One region of the Saccharothrix australiensis genome, then DNA from elsewhere that is predicted to be linked to it. Evidence: predicted binding sites of a transcription regulator. Region 1 holds the regulator's gene; the other holds the start of a gene.
The links. Region 1 encodes HspR, which represses chaperone genes until heat shock. Its sites were predicted from a motif close to ANNTTGAGTNNNNNNNACTCAANNT; they were not measured.
Positions count from the first base shown of each region.

Region 2: the regulator HspR is predicted to act here: its motif matches at 6,837-6,861, upstream of lon (endopeptidase La).

Region 1 is NZ_RBXO01000001.1:125,683-134,232, forward strand. It holds gene C8E97_RS00660 (IS110 family RNA-guided transposase) at 1-403, shown strand, start outside; gene clpB (ATP-dependent chaperone ClpB) at 589-3,171, opposite strand; gene C8E97_RS00670 (VOC family protein) at 3,339-3,716, shown strand; gene C8E97_RS34205 (VOC family protein) at 3,758-4,138, shown strand; gene C8E97_RS00680 (FAD-binding oxidoreductase) at 4,625-5,728, shown strand; gene C8E97_RS00685 (heat shock protein transcriptional repressor HspR) at 5,798-6,226, opposite strand; gene dnaJ (molecular chaperone DnaJ) at 6,223-7,386, opposite strand; gene grpE (nucleotide exchange factor GrpE) at 7,812-8,540, opposite strand; gene dnaK (molecular chaperone DnaK) at 8,537-8,550, opposite strand, start outside.
Region 2 is NZ_RBXO01000001.1:6,710,803-6,719,352, forward strand. It holds gene C8E97_RS28405 (LysE family translocator) at 203-814, shown strand; gene C8E97_RS28410 (S1 family peptidase) at 982-1,731, opposite strand; gene C8E97_RS28415 (M48 family metallopeptidase) at 1,828-2,844, opposite strand; gene C8E97_RS28420 (alpha/beta hydrolase) at 2,914-3,846, shown strand; gene C8E97_RS28425 (SAM-dependent methyltransferase) at 4,228-5,028, opposite strand; gene C8E97_RS28430 (cysteine hydrolase family protein) at 5,263-5,814, shown strand; gene C8E97_RS28435 (aminoglycoside phosphotransferase family protein) at 5,828-6,700, opposite strand; gene lon (endopeptidase La) at 6,874-8,550, shown strand, end outside.

The sequences.
Region 1 (8,550 bases):
TCTCGCCGGGGTCCTGACCTCCATGCCCGGCATCGGGGTCAGGACCGCAGCCCGCATCCTGCTCGAGATCGGCGACGCCTCGGCCTTCAAGTCCTCCGGGCACCTGGCCGCCTACGCCGGCATCGCCCCCGTCACCCGCAGCTCCGGCAGCAGCATCAAGGGCGAACACCCGGCCCGCACCGGCAACCGCAAACTCAAACGCGCGTTCTTCCTCGCCGCGTTCGCCGCCCTCTCCGACCCGACCAGCAGGGCCTACTACCAGCGCAAACGAGACCAGGGAAAGAAACACAACGCCGCCCTGATCTGCCTGGCCCGACGACGCTGCGACGTCCTGTTCGCCATGCTCCGCACCAAAACCCACTACCGACACCCCGAGACCACTTCTGCCCCGGCTGCGGCTTGACAACCACATAGGGACACCCCCCGATCCCCCGCGCCGCGAGGCCGCCGTCGGGCTGTCGCGCCTCATTTCCCGCCGATCACGCTTTTCGATCGGCGGGAAATCAGGCGCGACAGCCCGACCACAGGGCGGCCGAGCCCGCCGTCTGCGAAGCAGCGGCAATCCAACACAGCCCGCCTCTGCTCTCCCTACCCCCTGCCCACGATCAGGCCCGACTGGTCTTCCAGCACGTCCACCGCCACCGTGTCGCCGTCGCGGACCTCCCCGGACAGCAGTTCCCTCGCCAGTTGGTCGCCGATCGACGACTGCACCAGGCGCCGCAGCGGGCGCGCGCCGTACACCGGGTCGAAGCCGTTGATCGCCAGCCACTCGCGCGCCGCCGGCGTCACCTCCAGCAGCAGCCGGCGCTGGGCGAGCCGCCGCGCCAGCCGGTCGACCTGGATGTCCACGATCGAGGTCAGCTCCTCGGTGGCCAGCGCGTGGAACACCACCACGTCGTCCAGCCGGTTGAGGAACTCGGGCTTGAAGTGCGCCCGCACCACGGCCATCACCGCGTCGGTGCGCTGCCGCTCGTCCAGGTTGGCGTCCGCGATGACCTGCGAGCCGAGGTTCGAGGTGAGCACCAGGATGGTGTTGCGGAAGTCGACCGTCCGGCCCTGGCCGTCGGTCAGCCGCCCGTCGTCCAGCACCTGGAGCAGCACGTCGAACACGTCCGGGTGGGCCTTCTCGACCTCGTCCAGCAGCACGACACTGTACGGGCGGCGGCGCACGCTCTCGGTGAGCTGGCCGCCCTGGTCGTAGCCGACGTAGCCGGGGGGCGCGCCGACCAGCCGGGCCACCGAGTGCTTCTCGGAGTACTCGCTCATGTCGATGCGGATCATCGCCCGCTCGTCGTCGAACAGGAACTCGGCGAGCGCCTTGGCCAGCTCGGTCTTGCCGACGCCGGTCGGCCCGAGGAACAGGAAGCTGCCGGTCGGCCGGTCCGGGTCGGCCACGCCCGCGCGGGTGCGCCGGACGGCGTCGGAGACCACGCGGACCGCCTCGGCCTGCCCGACGACGCGCCTGCCCAGCTCCTCCTCCATGCGCAGCAGCTTCGCCGTCTCGCCCTCCAGCAGGCGGCCGGCCGGGATGCCGGTCCACGCGCTGACGACGTCCGCGACGTCGTCCGGCCCGACCTCCTCCTTCAGCATGACCGCCGCGTCCTGGGTGGTCCGGGTCGCGGCCTCCAGCTCCTTCTCCAGCGCGGGGATGCGGCCGTACCGGAGCTCGGCGGCCCGCCCGAGGTCGCCGTCGCGCTCGGCCCGCTCCGACTCGCCGCGCAGCTGCTCCAGCCGCTCCTTCAGGTCGCGGACCTTCTCGATGGAGCCCTTCTCGTTCTGCCAGCGCGCGGTGAGCGCGGCCAGCGCCTCGCGCCGCTCGGCCAGCTCGGCGCGCAGCGCGGCCAACCGCTCGCGGGACGCGTCGTCGGACTCCTTGGCGAGCGCCATCTCCTCGATCTCCAGCCGGCGGACGGCGCGCTCGACCTCGTCGATCTCGACGGGCCGCGAGTCGATCTCCATCCGGAGCCGGGACGCCGACTCGTCGACCAGGTCGATGGCCTTGTCCGGCAGGAACCGGGCCGTGATGTAGCGGTCGGACAGCGTCGCCGCCGCGACCAGGGCCGCGTCGGTGATGCGCACGCCGTGGTGCACCTCGTAGCGGTCCTTGAGGCCGCGCAGGATGCCGATCGTGTCCTCCACGGACGGCTCGCCCACCAGGACCTGCTGGAACCGGCGTTCCAGGGCCGGGTCCTTCTCGACGTGCTCGCGGTACTCGTCCAGGGTGGTCGCGCCGACCATGCGCAGCTCGCCGCGCGCCAGCATCGGCTTGATCATGTTGCCCGCGTCCATCGCCGACTCGCCGGTCGCGCCCGCGCCCACGATGGTGTGCAGCTCGTCGATGAACGTGATGACCTGGCCCGCCGAGTCGGTGATCTCCTTGAGCACGGCCTTCAGGCGCTCCTCGAACTCGCCGCGGTACTTCGCGCCCGCGACCATCGCGCCGAGGTCGAGCGCCACGACGCGCTTGCCGCGCAGCGACTCGGGCACGTCGCCCGCGATGATCCGCTGCGCGAGGCCCTCCACGATCGCGGTCTTGCCGACGCCGGGCTCGCCGATCAGGACGGGGTTGTTCTTGGTGCGCCGGGACAGCACCTGGACCACCCGGCGGATCTCGGCGTCCCGGCCGATCACCGGGTCGAGTTCGCCCTTGCGCGCGCGGGCGGTCAGGTCGACGCCGTACTTCTCCAGCGCCTTGTAGGTGCCCTCCGGGTCGGGGCTGGTCACCCGCGCCGAGCCGCGCACCTTGCCGAACGCCTCCTTCAGCGCGTCCGGCGTCGCGCCGTGCCGCTTGAGCAGGTCGGCCACCTGCCCGCCGTGCTCGGCCAGCCCGACCAGCAGGTGCTCGGTGGAGACGTACTCGTCGCCCATCCCGGTGGCCAGCTCCTGGGCCTTGCCGAGGACGCGGACCGCGTCGCGGGACAGCTGGGGCGCGGACACCGACGACCCGCTCGCCGCCGGGAGGGCGCGGGCCAGCGTCGACAGCTCCTCGTGCACCCGCGCGGGGTCGGCGCCCACGGCGGACAGCAGCGGCGCGGCCAGCCCGTCGCCCTGCGCCAGCAGCGCGCCGAGGAGGTGGACCGAGCTGACGTCGGGGTTGCCCGCGACGGTCGCCGCCTGCACGGCGGCGGACACGGCCTGCTGGGTCTTCGTGGTCGGGTTGAAAGCGTCCATTCCTCACCTCGGTCGGCGTGTCGTGCATGGGCCCGGCCCTGCGGCGCCGGTCCGTCCTCCCGGTCAACGTCAGAAAAGTTGAGCCGGTTCCGCTCAACCTACCGGAAGGGCGGTGTCGTGGCCCACACCTTGACCTCCACCATCATGGAGGTTTTACGGTCGGTGACATGACCGTGAAGCTGAACCACACGATCGTTTCCGCTCACGACGCCCGCGCCACCGCCGACTTCCTGGTCGAGGTCTTCGGCTTCGGCCCCGCCACCCCGTTCGGGCCGTTCCTGTCCGTCGAGACCGACAACGAGGTCACCCTCGACGTCATGGCGGTGACCGGGGACATCACGCCCCAGCACTACGCGTTCCTGGTGTCCGAGGCCGAGTTCGACCGGATCTTCGGCCGGGTGCGCGAGCGCGGCCTGCCGTACTGGGCCGACCCGTTCCACCGGCAGGCCGGCGAGATCAACACCAACGACGGCGGCCGGGGCGTCTACTTCGAGGACCCCAACGGGCACAACCTGGAGATCATCACCGTCCCGTACGGCGGTTAATACCGGTGCGCCCGGCCCGGTCCGCCCGTGATGATCCGCGCATGACGTCTCTTGTGCACAACATCACGTTCGACTGCCGGAACGCCTACGAGCTGGCCGGGTTCTGGAGCAGGGTCACGGGCCGCCCGCCGGCCGACGACGCCTCCCCCGGCGACCCCGAGGTGGTCATCCGGCCGGCCGGCGGCCCGAACCTGCTGTTCATCGAGGTCCCGGAAAGGAAGACGGCCAAGAACCGGGTGCACCTCGACCTCCAGCCCGAGTCCACGCGGGACGAGGAGGTGGAGCGGCTGCTCGGCGTCGGCGCCACCCTGGTGGAGGACCACCGCCGCCCCGACGGGACCGGCTGGGTGACGCTGGCCGACCCCGAGGGCAACGAGTTCTGCGTGGAGCGCAGCGCGGCCGAGCGCGCCGCCACCCCCTGATCGCACCCTTCGGCCGCAGCGAGTTGTCCACATCACTGGGATAGTTGTCCACAATCCGCAGGTGTGAATCCACAGGCCGTCGAGGCTGCCCGCACCGGTGCGGAGAGGCTGCCGCCGAGGGCGGGCACCCCGTCCCGTCGAGGGGCCGGGGCGGGGTCGCGACCGGTGGCGGGCGACCGCGCCGTGCTCGCCGGACGGTGGAGGACGACCCGCGCACCGGGTATACGTGGTGGGGAATAATCAGCCGGGAAGCGCAGCGCTGGTCACCGGCCGTGACCGGCCTGCACTCGAACGTGGCATCAAGGAGTCAACCGGCCAGTCGACGGGTTAGCCTCGCACCGTCGGGGATGGATGCTTGACGAGGACGTAGCGCCTTGCTGGCGCCGCCAGAAACGTGGAGACTGCGCCCGGACCATGACTGCGAACGCCGTGTTGAGCCCCATCCCGAGCCCGCCACACCGAGAACCTCCTCCGGGTGTCGCCGCAATGGTGCGGATGATCCGGGAGAGCTTCGCGGTGGTCGAGCCGCGCTCGGACGAGGTCGCGAAGTTCTTCTACGGGATGCTCTTCAGCCTCGCGCCGGCCACCCGCGAGATGTTCCCGGCGAACATGGAGGTGCAGCGGAGCAGGCTGCTCCGGGCCCTGGTCCACGTCGTGCAGATGGTGGACCGGCCCGACGACCTGATCCCGTTCCTCCGCCAGCTCGGGCGCGACCACCGCAAGTTCGGCGTGGTCAACGTGCACTACGAGTCGGTCGGGACGGCGCTGCTCGCCGCCGTGAAGAAGTACGCGGGCGACACGTGGACGCCGCAGGTCGAGCTGGCCTGGGCCGAGGCGTACACGATCATGGCCCGCGCCATGCAGGAGGCCGCGGCGGCCGACGACGGCCCCGCCTACTGGCACGCCACCGTCCTGGACCACCAGCGGGTGAGCTGGGACCTCGCCGTCGTCCGGCTCCAGCCGGACCACCCCATCGGCTACCGCGCCGGCCAGTACGTGAGCGTCGAGACGCCGCAGCGGGCGCGCCTGTGGCGGTACTACTCGCCCGCGAACGCGCCGCGCGACGACGGCATCATCGAGTTCCACATCCGCTCGGTCGAGGGCGGCTGGGTGAGCCGGTCGGTCGTCGGTCACACCCAACCGGGTGACGTGTGGCGCATCGGGCCGCCGATGGGCCGCCTGCACGTGGACCGCAAGTCCGGCCGCGACGTGCTCATGGTGGCGGGCGGCACCGGTGTCGCGCCGATGCACGCGATCATCGACGAGATGGCGCAGTGGGGCGAGAACCCGCGCGTGCACCTGTTCGTCGGCGGGCGCACCAGGGAAGACCTCTACGACCTGGACAACCTACAGCGGTTCGCCATGACCAACCCGTGGCTGACCGTCGTGCCGGTGCTGGAGTCCGACCCCAACGTGCGCGGCGTCGAGCAGGGCACCCTCGCCGACGTGGTCACCCGCTACGGGGCGTGGGAGGAGCGGGACGTGCTGGTGTGCGGGTCGCCGTCGATGATCCGGGCCACCGTGTCCCGGATGCTCGTCGCGGGCACCCCGCTGGACCGCATCAAGTACGACCCGTTCACGCTGGACTGAGCGGCCCGCGCGCGGTTCGGCACGCGCGGTTCGGGCCGCTCCGCGCGTCGTTCGAGCTGCTCGGGCGGCTCAGCGCTTGCGGTTCGGCTTCCAGACCACGAGCGCGGTCTCGTGGCGCACCGGCACGAGGTCGCGCCGCAGCGAGGCGTGCACCGACGCCGCCGCGTGCTCGGCGGCCGCCAGGGCCGACGCCAGCTCCTCCGTCAGCTCGGCCACGCGGGCGCGCAGCGCGCCCACCTCGTTCTCCAGCTCGATGATCCGCTTGATGCCGGCGAGGTTCACGCCCTCCTCCTGGGAGAGGCGCTGCACCTCGCGCAGCAGCACGATGTCGCGCATCGAGTACCGCCGCCCGCCACCGGGCGTGCGGCCGGGCGACACCAGGCCCAGTCGGTCGTAGGACCGGAGGGTCTGGGCGTGCAGACCGGACAGCTGGGCCGCCACGGAGATCACGAAGAACGGGGTGTCCTCGTCCGTTCCGGGCGGGAACGGAAAAGTCATGTCGACCTCTTCTCCACCAAGGCGTTCAGGTCCGCCCTCGGGTCGTGCCGGGCGGTGGCGGCGGCGTACGCCTCCAGCGCCTCGCGCGCCGCGGCGTCGAGGTTGTTCGGCACGGCCACCTGGAGGGTGATCAGCAGGTCGCCGACGCGGCCGTCCCGCCTGCCGATGCCCTTGCCCTTGGCGCGCAGCACCTGGCCGGACGCCGTGCCCGCGGGCACCTTCAAGGTCACCTTGCCGTCCAGCGTGGGCACGGTCAACGTGGTGCCCAGCGCCAGTTCGGGGAACGTCACGGGCACCGTCACGGTCAGGTTGTCGCCCGAGCGCCCGAACACCGGGTCCGGGTTGACGTGCACGCGGACGAACAGGTCACCGCTCGGCCCGTTGTTGCGCCCCGGCTCGCCCTGCCCGGCCAGCCTGATCCGCTGCCCGTCGTCCACGCCCGCCGGGATGCGGATGGTCAGCGTGCGGGTCCTGGTGCTGACGCCGTCGCCACCGCAGTCCGGGCACGGGTCGTCCACGATCCGCCCGGTGCCGCGGCAGTCCGCGCACGGCTCGGAGAACGCGAACGCGCCCTGGCTGCGGGTCACCAGGCCCGCGCCGGCGCAGTTCGGGCAGACGCGCGGCGTCGTGCCCGGCCGCGCGCCGGAACCGGCGCAGGTCGAGCAGGTCGCCGGGCTGGACAGCCGCATCGGCACCGTCGCGCCCCGCACGGCCTCCTGGAAGTCGATCCGCACGTCGGTCTCGACGTCCTCGCCGCGCCGCGGCCGGGTAGCGGACGTCGCCGCCCCGCTCCGCCGGTTGAACAGGCCGCCGAGCAGGTCGCCCAGACCGCCCATGCCACCGGCCTGCTGCTGCCGGTTGAACAGGTCGCCGACGTCGAACCCGCCGCCCTGCCCGAACCCGCCGGGAAAGCCGCCGCCGCCCGCGAACAGGCGACGGGCCTCGTCGTACTGCTTGCGCTTGGCGGCGTCCGACAGCACGCCGTACGCCTCGGACACGGCCTTGAACCGCGCCTCGGCCTTGGCGTCACCGGGGTTGGCGTCCGGGTGGAGCTCCCGCGCCAGCTTCCGGTACGACTTCTTGATCTCGTCGGCCGAGGCGTCCGAGGAGACACCCAGCTCCCGGTAGAAGTCCTTGTCGATCCAGTCTCTCGCACTCACCGGACGCCCCTGTGTTCAATTGCCTCGGCTCCGCCGAGGCGGGCGAGGCCGCCTGGAAGTCGGCCCATCGCGCCTGATTCCCCGCCGATCGAAAAGCGTGATCGGCGGGAAATGAGGCCCGACAGGCCGACGCGGCCTCGCTGTGTCGGATAGCCGCTGCTTCGCAGACGGCGGGCTCAGCCGCCTGGGAGTCGGCCCAGCGGGCCTGATTCCCCGCCGATCGAGAAGCGTGATCGGCGGAGAATGAGGCCCGACAGGCCGACGCGGCCTCGCGTGGTGGTCGGTTCGCCGGATCGGGGCCCGAGGCCGGTCGGCTTGTGCCGACCTCGCCTCGTGGCCCTGGTCCGGCGGCCGGACCGGGCGCCGTGGTCCGGTCCGGCGGCCGGGGTGGGCCTGGTGGCCTGGCCCGGCGGCCATGTGGTCGGTCAGGGCTGGTCGGGCGGCGGCTGGTCGGATTCCGGGGTTGCCGGTGCCTCGGCGGTCGCCGGGGGCTCCGGGGTCGCCGGGTCCGGGGTTGCCGCCGGCTCGTGGTCGGTCACCCCCACCAGGGCCGGACGCACCACCCGCTCGCCGAACCGGTAGCCCCGGCGCAGCACCGCGGTCACGGTCGGACCGCTCACGTCCGGGGACGTGCTGTGCTGCACCGCCTCGTGCACGGAGGGGTCGAAAGCCTCGCCCTCGTGCCCGAAGGGCTCCAGCCCGGTGCCGCGCAGGGCGCTGACGAGCTTGTCCGCCACCGCCTTGAACGCACCGGTCAGGTCGCCGTGCGCGCCGGCCCGCTCCAGGTCGTCGAGCACGCCCAGCAGCTCGGACGCCACCTGCGCCTTCGCGTTGGTGATCACCAGCTCCCGGTCGCGCTCGACGCGCTTGCGGTAGTTGGCGTACTCGGCGGTGAGCCGCTGGAGGTCGGCGGTCCGCTCGTCCAGCTGGGCCTTCAGCTCGGCGGCCGGATCGGCGTCGGCGTGGCCGGCCTCGGGCGCGGCGTGCTTGCCGCCCTCCTCGGCCGAGCCCTCCACCGGCGCGTCCGCGGCGTCCGGCGCTCCCGCCGCGTCGGGGGTGTCCGACGCGGGCGGCGTGCGCACCTCCCCGGTCTCGGGGTCGATCCGACGGCGGTCGTGCACCACCAGGTGGGGCTGCTCTTCCGGCTGCGTCACTTCTTCTCGT
Region 2 (8,550 bases), 6.6 Mb from region 1:
CGGCGGCTGCGACGAGCACCGGCACGTGCGGCCGCACGGCCTACCCCTCTACGCCGGGCAGCGGTGTCGCCACGAAACGTGACGAACCGTCAACACGGGATCAAAACCGGAAGATTTGTTGTTAGTATCCCGTAGAGCCGAAGATTTGACGGTGTGTGCGACAGATCACGCTTGTCTGTCCGGAACCTGAGGGAGGGAAACCATGCACCTGGACTTCACCCAGCTACCGACGTTCCTCATCGCGTGCGCGGTCGTCGTGCTGACGCCGGGTGTGGACGCGTTCCTCCTCCTGCGGACGTCCATGCGCGCCGGCACCAAGGCGGGCCTGTGGGCCCTGGCCGGCATCCACACGGCGGCGGCCTTGCAGGTCGGGTTGGTGATCTCCGGCCTCGGCGTCGTGATCGCGCGGTACCCGGCGGTGCTCACCGCGCTGAAGTGGATCGGCGCGGCCTACCTGTTCTACCTGGCGCTGAGCATCACGCGCGGCCTGCTGCGGCGGAACCAGGCCGTCGAGAGCGGCGAGGTCGCGGCGGACCGCCCGTTCCGGCAGGGGTTCCTGACCAACATCACCAACCCGAAGATGCTGCTGTTCAGCCTGGCGTTCCTGCCGCACTTCATCGGGACCGGCCACCCCGCCGCCCAGTTGACCGTGCTGGCGCTGGTCTTCCTGGCGATGGCGGCGGTCTGGGAGCTGCTCATCGTGCTGGCCGCGAGCAGCATGGGCCGCCGGCTGCGCAAGCCGGGCGTGACCACCGCGCTCGACGCGGTGTGCGCGGCGGTGTTCCTGACCATGTCGGTCGGCCTGGTCGTCTGACGACCTCCACCGGGCGGCTCGCCGAGCCGCCCGGCACCCGCGCCGGCAGTCGAACCACACCACCGGTCCAACCACGCCACCGGTCCAACCACACCGCCGGTCCGACCACACCGCCGGTCGAACCACGTCGCCGAGCACCCGCGCCATCGGCCCGACCGCGCCGCCGGTCAGACCGCGTCGTGGATCTGCCGGTCCAGTTCCGCCCGGTACGCCGAGATCCGCGAGTACACGCCCGGCTTCCCCTCACGGGCGCAGCCCTCGCCCCACGACGTCACGCCGATCAGCTTCCCGCCCGCGACCAGCGGACCGCCCGAATCGCCCTGGCACGTGTCCAGCCCGCCCTCGGGCACACCGGCGCACACCATCAGCTCGGGCTTGTACAACGCGTAGGACTGCTCGCACGACTCGTCCGACACCACCGGCAGCCCCACCGCCATCAGGAACTGCGACATCGCGCCCTGCTCGGACGTGCGGCCCCAGCCGAACGCCGTCGCCCGCGTCCCCGCCGCGTACAGCGCGTCACCCCCGGCCAGCTCCAGCGGCGTGCCGGGCGCGGCCCTCGTCAGCGTCAGCACCGCCACGTCGTGACCGCGGTCGGCCGTCACGTACTCCGGGTGGGTCCACACGTCGGCCACCGGCAGCGCGACGCCCCGCCGGGTGTCCCGCTTGTCCTCCCGGCCGACCACGACCCGCGCCGTCTTCGGCGCGAGGCCGCCGGCGCAGTGCGCGGCGGTCACCACCTTCGTGGGCGCGACGAGCGTGCCGCCGCAGAACTGGTTGCCCTTCGAGTCCGTCAGGTAGACGACCCACGGGTAGTCCTCGACCGACACCCGTGAGCCGCCCACCACGCGCGGCTCGGCGGCCGCCACGCCACCGCCCAACGCCATCAGCACCAACACCAGCACACCGAGCCGCACGGCCCCTCCTCTGATCAACAGCAGTGGTCAGAGACTAGCCAGAACGTACGACAGCCATGCGCCATTCAGCCTAACGGACCAGCGGGGCGCGTCACCTCACTCGCCGTTGAACTTCGACCGGACGCGGCCCGCCGCGCCGACCAGCGCGTCGCCCACCTCGTTGAGCACCTTCACCAACGGGTCCTCGGACCGCTCGGCGGACTCCTTGTAGGACCGCGCCGCGCCCTTCAGGTCCTCGGTGAAGGTGGACGCGGGCCGGTCGTCCTCGCGCCGGGGGTAGGTGCCGGTCAGGATCTCCCGGTACTCCTCGCCCGCCGCCCACCGCTGGAGCTCGGCGGCCCGCACGACCGCCATCGGGTGGGTGCTCCGCCAGGTCTTGATCAGCTTGAGCAGGCTGTCGCGCACGTCCTCGACCTGCTCGTACTCCTTGGCCTGCTTGAGGAACTCGGACGTGTCCACCTGCGACAGGTCCATGCCGCCGGCGAGCGCCACGTGCACCCGCAGCGCCGCCGCCGGGTCCTGCGCGACCAGCAGCCCGGCCCGGTCGCAGCTCAGCTCGGTCTTGCGGTACCACTCGCGCAGCGCGGCGACCACCGCGCGCACCGCCCAGTAGCCGGCGGGCATCCAGCCCATGCCCTGCTGGATGTCGATCAGCCGGTGCAGGATGGTCTGGTACAGCGCGTGCCCGGACAGCACGTGGCCCATCTCGTGGCCGATGGCGAACCGCCGACCGTTGTTGTCCAACAACTCCAGCAAACCCGTGGACAGCACGATGAACGGCTTGTCGATGCCCAGCGTCCGCGAGTACACGCGGGGATCGCGCTGCACGAACATCTCCGGCACCGGGTCGACGTCCAGGGTCGCCGCCGCCTCCAGCCGCAGGCGGTCCAGTTCCGGGTACTGCTTGGGCCCCACGCGAATCGCGGAAGCCACGTAGCTCAGCCGCTCGCCCCGTTCGGCGAACGCGCCGGCCACCGCCTGCAGCACGGGTCCGATCCCCGGCACCGCGCGCAAGACCGCCAACGCCCCCCTGTCGACCGGGTGCTCGTACGCCCGCGGGCTGATGCCGGGGAAGCGGACGCGCGCCGTCGACCGCTCGATCTCGTCGCTCATACCGACCAGAGTGCCACGGACGGGGGCCCGGCCTCCCCGGAAACGGTGACCGCGATGCACACTGGCGCGATGACCGCAGACGTGCTCGGCGCCGACTACGAGACCCGGACGCTGCCGCTGGGCGGCGGTGGCGTCAGCGCGACGCTGGTCCGCCGCCGCGCGCGGCCCGCGACCAGGGGGGCCGTGCTGTACGTCCACGGTTTCGCCGACTACTTCTTCCAGGCGCACGTCGCCGAGCACTTCACCGCCCGCGCGTTCGACTTCTACGCCGTCGACCTGCGCGCGTACGGCCGTTCCCTGCGGCCCGGCGAAACCGCCAACTACGTGCCGGACCTGGCCGCGCACTTCGAGGAGATCGACGCGGCGACGCGCGTGATCCGCGAGGAGGACGGGCACCGGCACCTGGTCCTGCTCGGCCACTCGACGGGCGGCCTCATCACCAGCCTGTGGGCGCACGAGCGGCGCGCCGACGACGTGATCGACGCGCTGGTCCTCAACAGCCCCTGGCTGGACCTGGCCGAGCCGTGGCTCGTCCGCACCGTCGGCACGGCGCTGGTCCGGGTCGTCGGCCGCGTCGCGCCGAGGCTGGTGGTGAAGAAGGGGCTCGGCCCGGTGTACGGGGAGAGCATCCACGTCGACCACCACGGCGAGTGGGACTTCGACACGACGTGGAAGCCGATCGAGGCGTTCCCGGTGCTGGCCGGGTGGTTGCGGGCGGTGCGCCGGGGGCACGCGGCGGTGCACCGCGGCCTGGCCGTGGCGGCGCCGGTGCTGGTGCTGCACTCGGGGCGGAGCCACCTGCACGCGAAGAGGTGGTCTCCGGAGGCGATGACGGCGGACACCGTGCTGGACGTCGAGCACATGCGGCGGTGGGCGCCCCGGATCGGCCGGGACGTGACGCTGGTGCAGGTGGACAACGGGATGCACGACCTGTTCCTGTCCGCCGAGCCGGTCCGCAAGCGGGCGTTGGCCGAAGTGGACGAGTTCCTGGACGGGATCTAGCGGTGTTGGATTTGCCCGACTCCGTCGGGCGGCTCGGCCGCCTGGTGGTCGGCAGCTCACGGGGCGAGTTGTGCCGATCGAAAAGCGTGATCGGCACAACTCGCGCCGTGAACTGCCGACGCGGCCTCGCGGAGCGAGCAGGAGCGGAGCGAGCAGGAGCGGAGCGAGCAGGAGCGGAAGGGAACAGGAGCGGAGCGAGCAGGAGCGGAGCGAGCCAAGGGAAAGGATGGGGGCGAGCGGGGGGACGAGCGGGTGTGGGTGCGGCGGTGCTGTGGGTGGCGCGGGTGGGACCTGCGGTGGGCGCCGAGCGGTTCCCGGATGGCCGTTCCGGTCCACTTCGGACGGTGTTCGGCAGCGGGGCGTCGCGGACGGCGATAGCCGTCAGGGCTTGCGCCCCACGCCGACGTAGGCGCTGATGTAGGCGTCGTCGGAGTCCGGGCGCCACTCCGGCAGGGACACCACGCCCGGCTCCACCACGGTCAGGCCGGCGAAGAACGCGGCGATCTCGTCGCGGGGGCGCAGCGCCAGCGGGCTGTCGGTGCGGCGGTAGATGGCCTGCACGCGCTCGCTGTCGTCCAGGGCGTCCTCCGGCACGCCTTCCAGGCTGCCGTGGGAGATCGCCAGGTAGCTGCCCGGCGGCAGGGCGTCCCGGTAGCGGGCCACCACCTCGTGCGGCCGGTCCGAGTCCGGCACGAAGTGCAGCAGCGCCACCATGAGCAGGCCGATGGGGCGGTCCGGGTCGAGCAGGCGGCGCACCTCGTCGTGGCCGAGGACGGCGTCCGGGTCGCGCACGTCGGCCTGGATCGCCGTCGCCAGCGGGTTGTCCGCCAGGAGGGCCGTGCTGTGGGCCACCGCCACCGGCTCGACGTCCACGTAGACGACCCGCGCCGAAGGGGCGGCCTGCTGGGCGATCTCGTGCACGTTGCCCACCGTCGGGATGCCCGAGCCGAGGTCGAGGAACTGCTCCACCCCTTGCTCCAGCAGGTAGCGCACGGCCCGGCGCAGGAACGACCGGTTCGCCCGCGCCGCGCCGGACATGCCGGGGTAGATCCGCTCCACCGAGCGGGCGGCCTCGCGGTCGACCGCGAAGTTGTGCGAGCCGCCCAGGAAGTAGTCGTACATGCGGGCCGCGCTCGGGCGGTCCAGGTCTATCGAGGACGGCACCCAGCCTGCCTGTTCCATGCGACTTCCCCTCGATGGCCTCGTCGGTGACAAAGCGTGATCGTTCCCGGCGCGGGAATGTGCCACAACCGCTGAACGCGCGGAAACGGCCCTCGATCGGGCGACACGACCCGGCCTGGCCGCGAGGTGCCGGAACGCGGCCACCGTCCCCGGACGACCGGTGCCCCCGCCGGAACCGGACGGACGGCCGCGATCGCCGGACCGCGCCGCCGAACCCGGATAGGCTGTGCCGGCATGGTGACGGCGCTGGTGATCGTCGACGTGCAGGAGGCGCTGGTCCCGCTCGTCTGGCGCGGCGACGAGCTGGTCGACCGGATCTCGGCGCTGGCGCGCAGGGCGCGGCGGCACGGCGCGCCGGTGGTGGCGCTGCGGCAGGTCGGGCCCGCCGGCTCGGCGTTCGACCCCGACCACCCCGGCACGCGGCTCAGCCCGCGCCTCGGCCTCGGACCGGGCGACGTGGTGATCGACAAGACGGCGACCGACGCGTTCTACCGCACCGACCTCGCGGCGGTGCTCGCGGCGCGGGCCGTCGACACGGTCGTGCTCACCGGCCTGGCGACCGACTACTGCGTCGACGCGACCGCGCGGTCCGCGCTCAGCCACGGCCTGGACGTCGTGCTGGTCGCCGACGGGCACGCGCCGGCCGCCGACGGCGACCCGGAGGCGGGCCTCACCCCGGAGCGGATCGTCGACCGGCACAACCGCATCCTCGGCCGGGCCGTCCACCCCGGCGGCGTGCTGCGCGTGCGGCCGGCGGCGGAGGTCGTGTTCCCCGACCGGAGCTGACCGGCGGCGCGGGTCACGAGCGGCCGAACTCCAGCAGCGCGCCGGCGTCCCGGCCCCGCGCGGCGGCGGCGACGGCCAGCACCGGCGCGGCCACCCGGCACCAGTCGGCCAGCCGCTCGCCGTCGAACGCGGTGAGCGCCACCAGGTCGTCGATCCTGCCCGCCGCCGGCGCGGAGCCGTCGAGCACCCAGTCGACCGCGTCGAAGCACGGCTCGCCGACGCAGCTCTTCGGGTCGATCGCGACCAGGCCCCGCGCCGGACCGCAGTCCAGCAGGTTGCCGTAGTGCAGGTCGCCGTGCAGCAGCACCGTCTCGACCCGGCCGGCCACCAGCCGGTCCCGCAGCCGGCGCGCCCTGGCGAAGTCCTCGGGCAGCACCACGCCGGCCACGCCGGCGGACCCGAGCCTGGCCTCGGTGCGGACCAGGAACTGCTCGACGCCGTGCCCCAGCTCGCGGTCGACCACGTCGCGCGGTGCGGCCACCGCGCCGTGCAGGCCGGACAGCACGTCGGCCAGCTCGCGGGCGGACGGCGCGGTCACCGGCGCGCCGGGCAGCCGTTCGAGCAGCACCGCGCCGCGCTCGGGCGCGGACCGGAACACCGCGGGCACCCGCCCGCCCGGCTGGAACGCGCGCAGCACCCGGTCCTGCTCGGCGATCACGTCGGCCTGCGGCGACAGCTTGAGCACCGCGTCGACGCCGGACCCGGTGACGCACGCGACGGCCAGCGAGGTCGACCCGTCGGCGAACGCGGCGCCCGGGGTGAGCCCCCACTCGGCGGCCAGCCGCTCGACGAGCGCGGGCGCGGCCCGCACCCAGTCGCGCACCTCCGGGCCGAACCGGCGGCGCAGCCGGTCGGCGAAACCGGGATCGACGACGAACTCCGACATGGCGCCCACCGTAGGGCCGGGTCCACGACCGCCCAACGGGAATACCGGTCGCCTCGGGCACCCGCCGCCGGAGGTACCGCGCCCGCGCCGGATCGCTCAGGGCGAACGCCGGGTGGAAACAATCCACCGCTCACGTTGGTTGAGCCGGACAGACTCAACTTTGGAGGAACGACATGGGCGAGACGTTGGCGCTGCCGGTGCTGCCGCTGGACGACGTGGTCGTGCTGCCGGGCATGGTCGTCCCGATCCGGCTCACCGGTTCGGACGCCGCCGCCGAGGCCCGCGCCGCCGTCGAGGCCGCCTCCGCGGGCGGTGGCGAGGCGCGGGTCGTGCTGGTGCCCCGGCTGGACGGCAAGTACGCCAAGGTCGGCACGCTGGGCGTGGTCGAGCAGGTCGGCCGGCTGTCCGGCGGTGAGCGGGCGGCGGTCGTGCGCGGCACGGCGCGCGTCCGGATCGGCACCGGCACGACCGGGCCGGGCGCGGCGCTGTGGGTGGAGGCGACGGTCGCCGACGAGTCGCCCGTCGACGAGCGCACGCGCGAGCTGGCCCGCGAGTACCGGGCCCTGGTCACGACGATCCTCCAGCAGCGGGGCGCGTGGCAGGTGGTCGACTCGGTGCAGCAGGTGGACGAGCCGTCCGCGCTGGCCGACCTCGCCGGGTACGCCCCGTACCTGCGCGACGAGCAGAAGGTGTGGCTGCTGGAGACCAGCGACGTCGCCGAGCGGCTGGCGAAGCTGCTGGAGTGGGGCCGCGAGCACCTGGCCGAGCTGGACGTCGCCGAGACCATCCGCAAGGACGTCAAGGAGGGCGTCGAGCGGCAGCAGCGCGAGTTCCTGCTGCGGCAGCAGCTCGCCGCCATCCGCAAGGAGCTGGCCGAGCTGGACGGCAAGCCGGCCACCGAGGAGCAGGACTACCGGGCGCGCGTCGAGGGGGCGGACCTGCCCGACCACGTGCGCAAGGCCGCGCTGGCCGAGGTCGACAAGCTGGAGCGCACCTCCGACCAGTCGCCGGAGACCGGCTGGATCCGCACCTGGCTGGACACCGTCCTGGGGCTGCCCTGGAACGAGCGGACCGAGGAGTCCTACGACATCGCGGGCGCGCGGGCCGTGCTCGACGCCGACCACGCCGGGCTGGACGACGTGAAGGAGCGCATCACCGAGTACCTGGCGGTGCGGCGGCGGCGGGCCGACCGGGGCCTCGGCGTCGTCGGCGGGCGGCGCAGCGGCGCGGTCCTGGCGCTGGTCGGCCCGCCGGGGGTCGGCAAGACGTCGCTGGGCGAGTCGGTCGCCCGCGCGATGGGGCGGAAGTTCGTCCGGGTCGCGCTGGGCGGCGTGCGGGACGAGGCCGAGATCCGGGGCCACCGCCGCACCTACGTCGGCGCGCTGCCCGGCCGGATCGCGCGGGCGATCGCCGAGGCGGGCTCGATGAACCCCGTCGTGCTGCTGGACGAGATCGACAAGGTCGGCGCCGACCACCGGGGCGACCCGACGGCCGCGCTGCTGGAGGTGCTGGACCCGGCGCAGAACCACACGTTCCGGGACCACTACCTGGAGGTCGAGCTGGACCTGTCGGACGTGGTGTTCCTGGCCACGGCCAACGTCCTGGAGGCCATCCCCGGCCCGCTGCTGGACCGCATGGAGCTGGTGCGGCTCGACGGGTACACCGAGGACGAGAAGGTCACCATCGCCCGCGACCACCTGCTGCCCCGCCAGGTCGAGCGGGCCGGGCTGACCGCCGAGGACGTGGCGGTGTCCGAGGACGCGCTGCGCAAGCTCGCCGGCGAGTACACGCGGGAAGCCGGGGTGCGGCAGCTGGAGCGGTCCCTCGCGCGGGTGCTGCGCAAGATCACG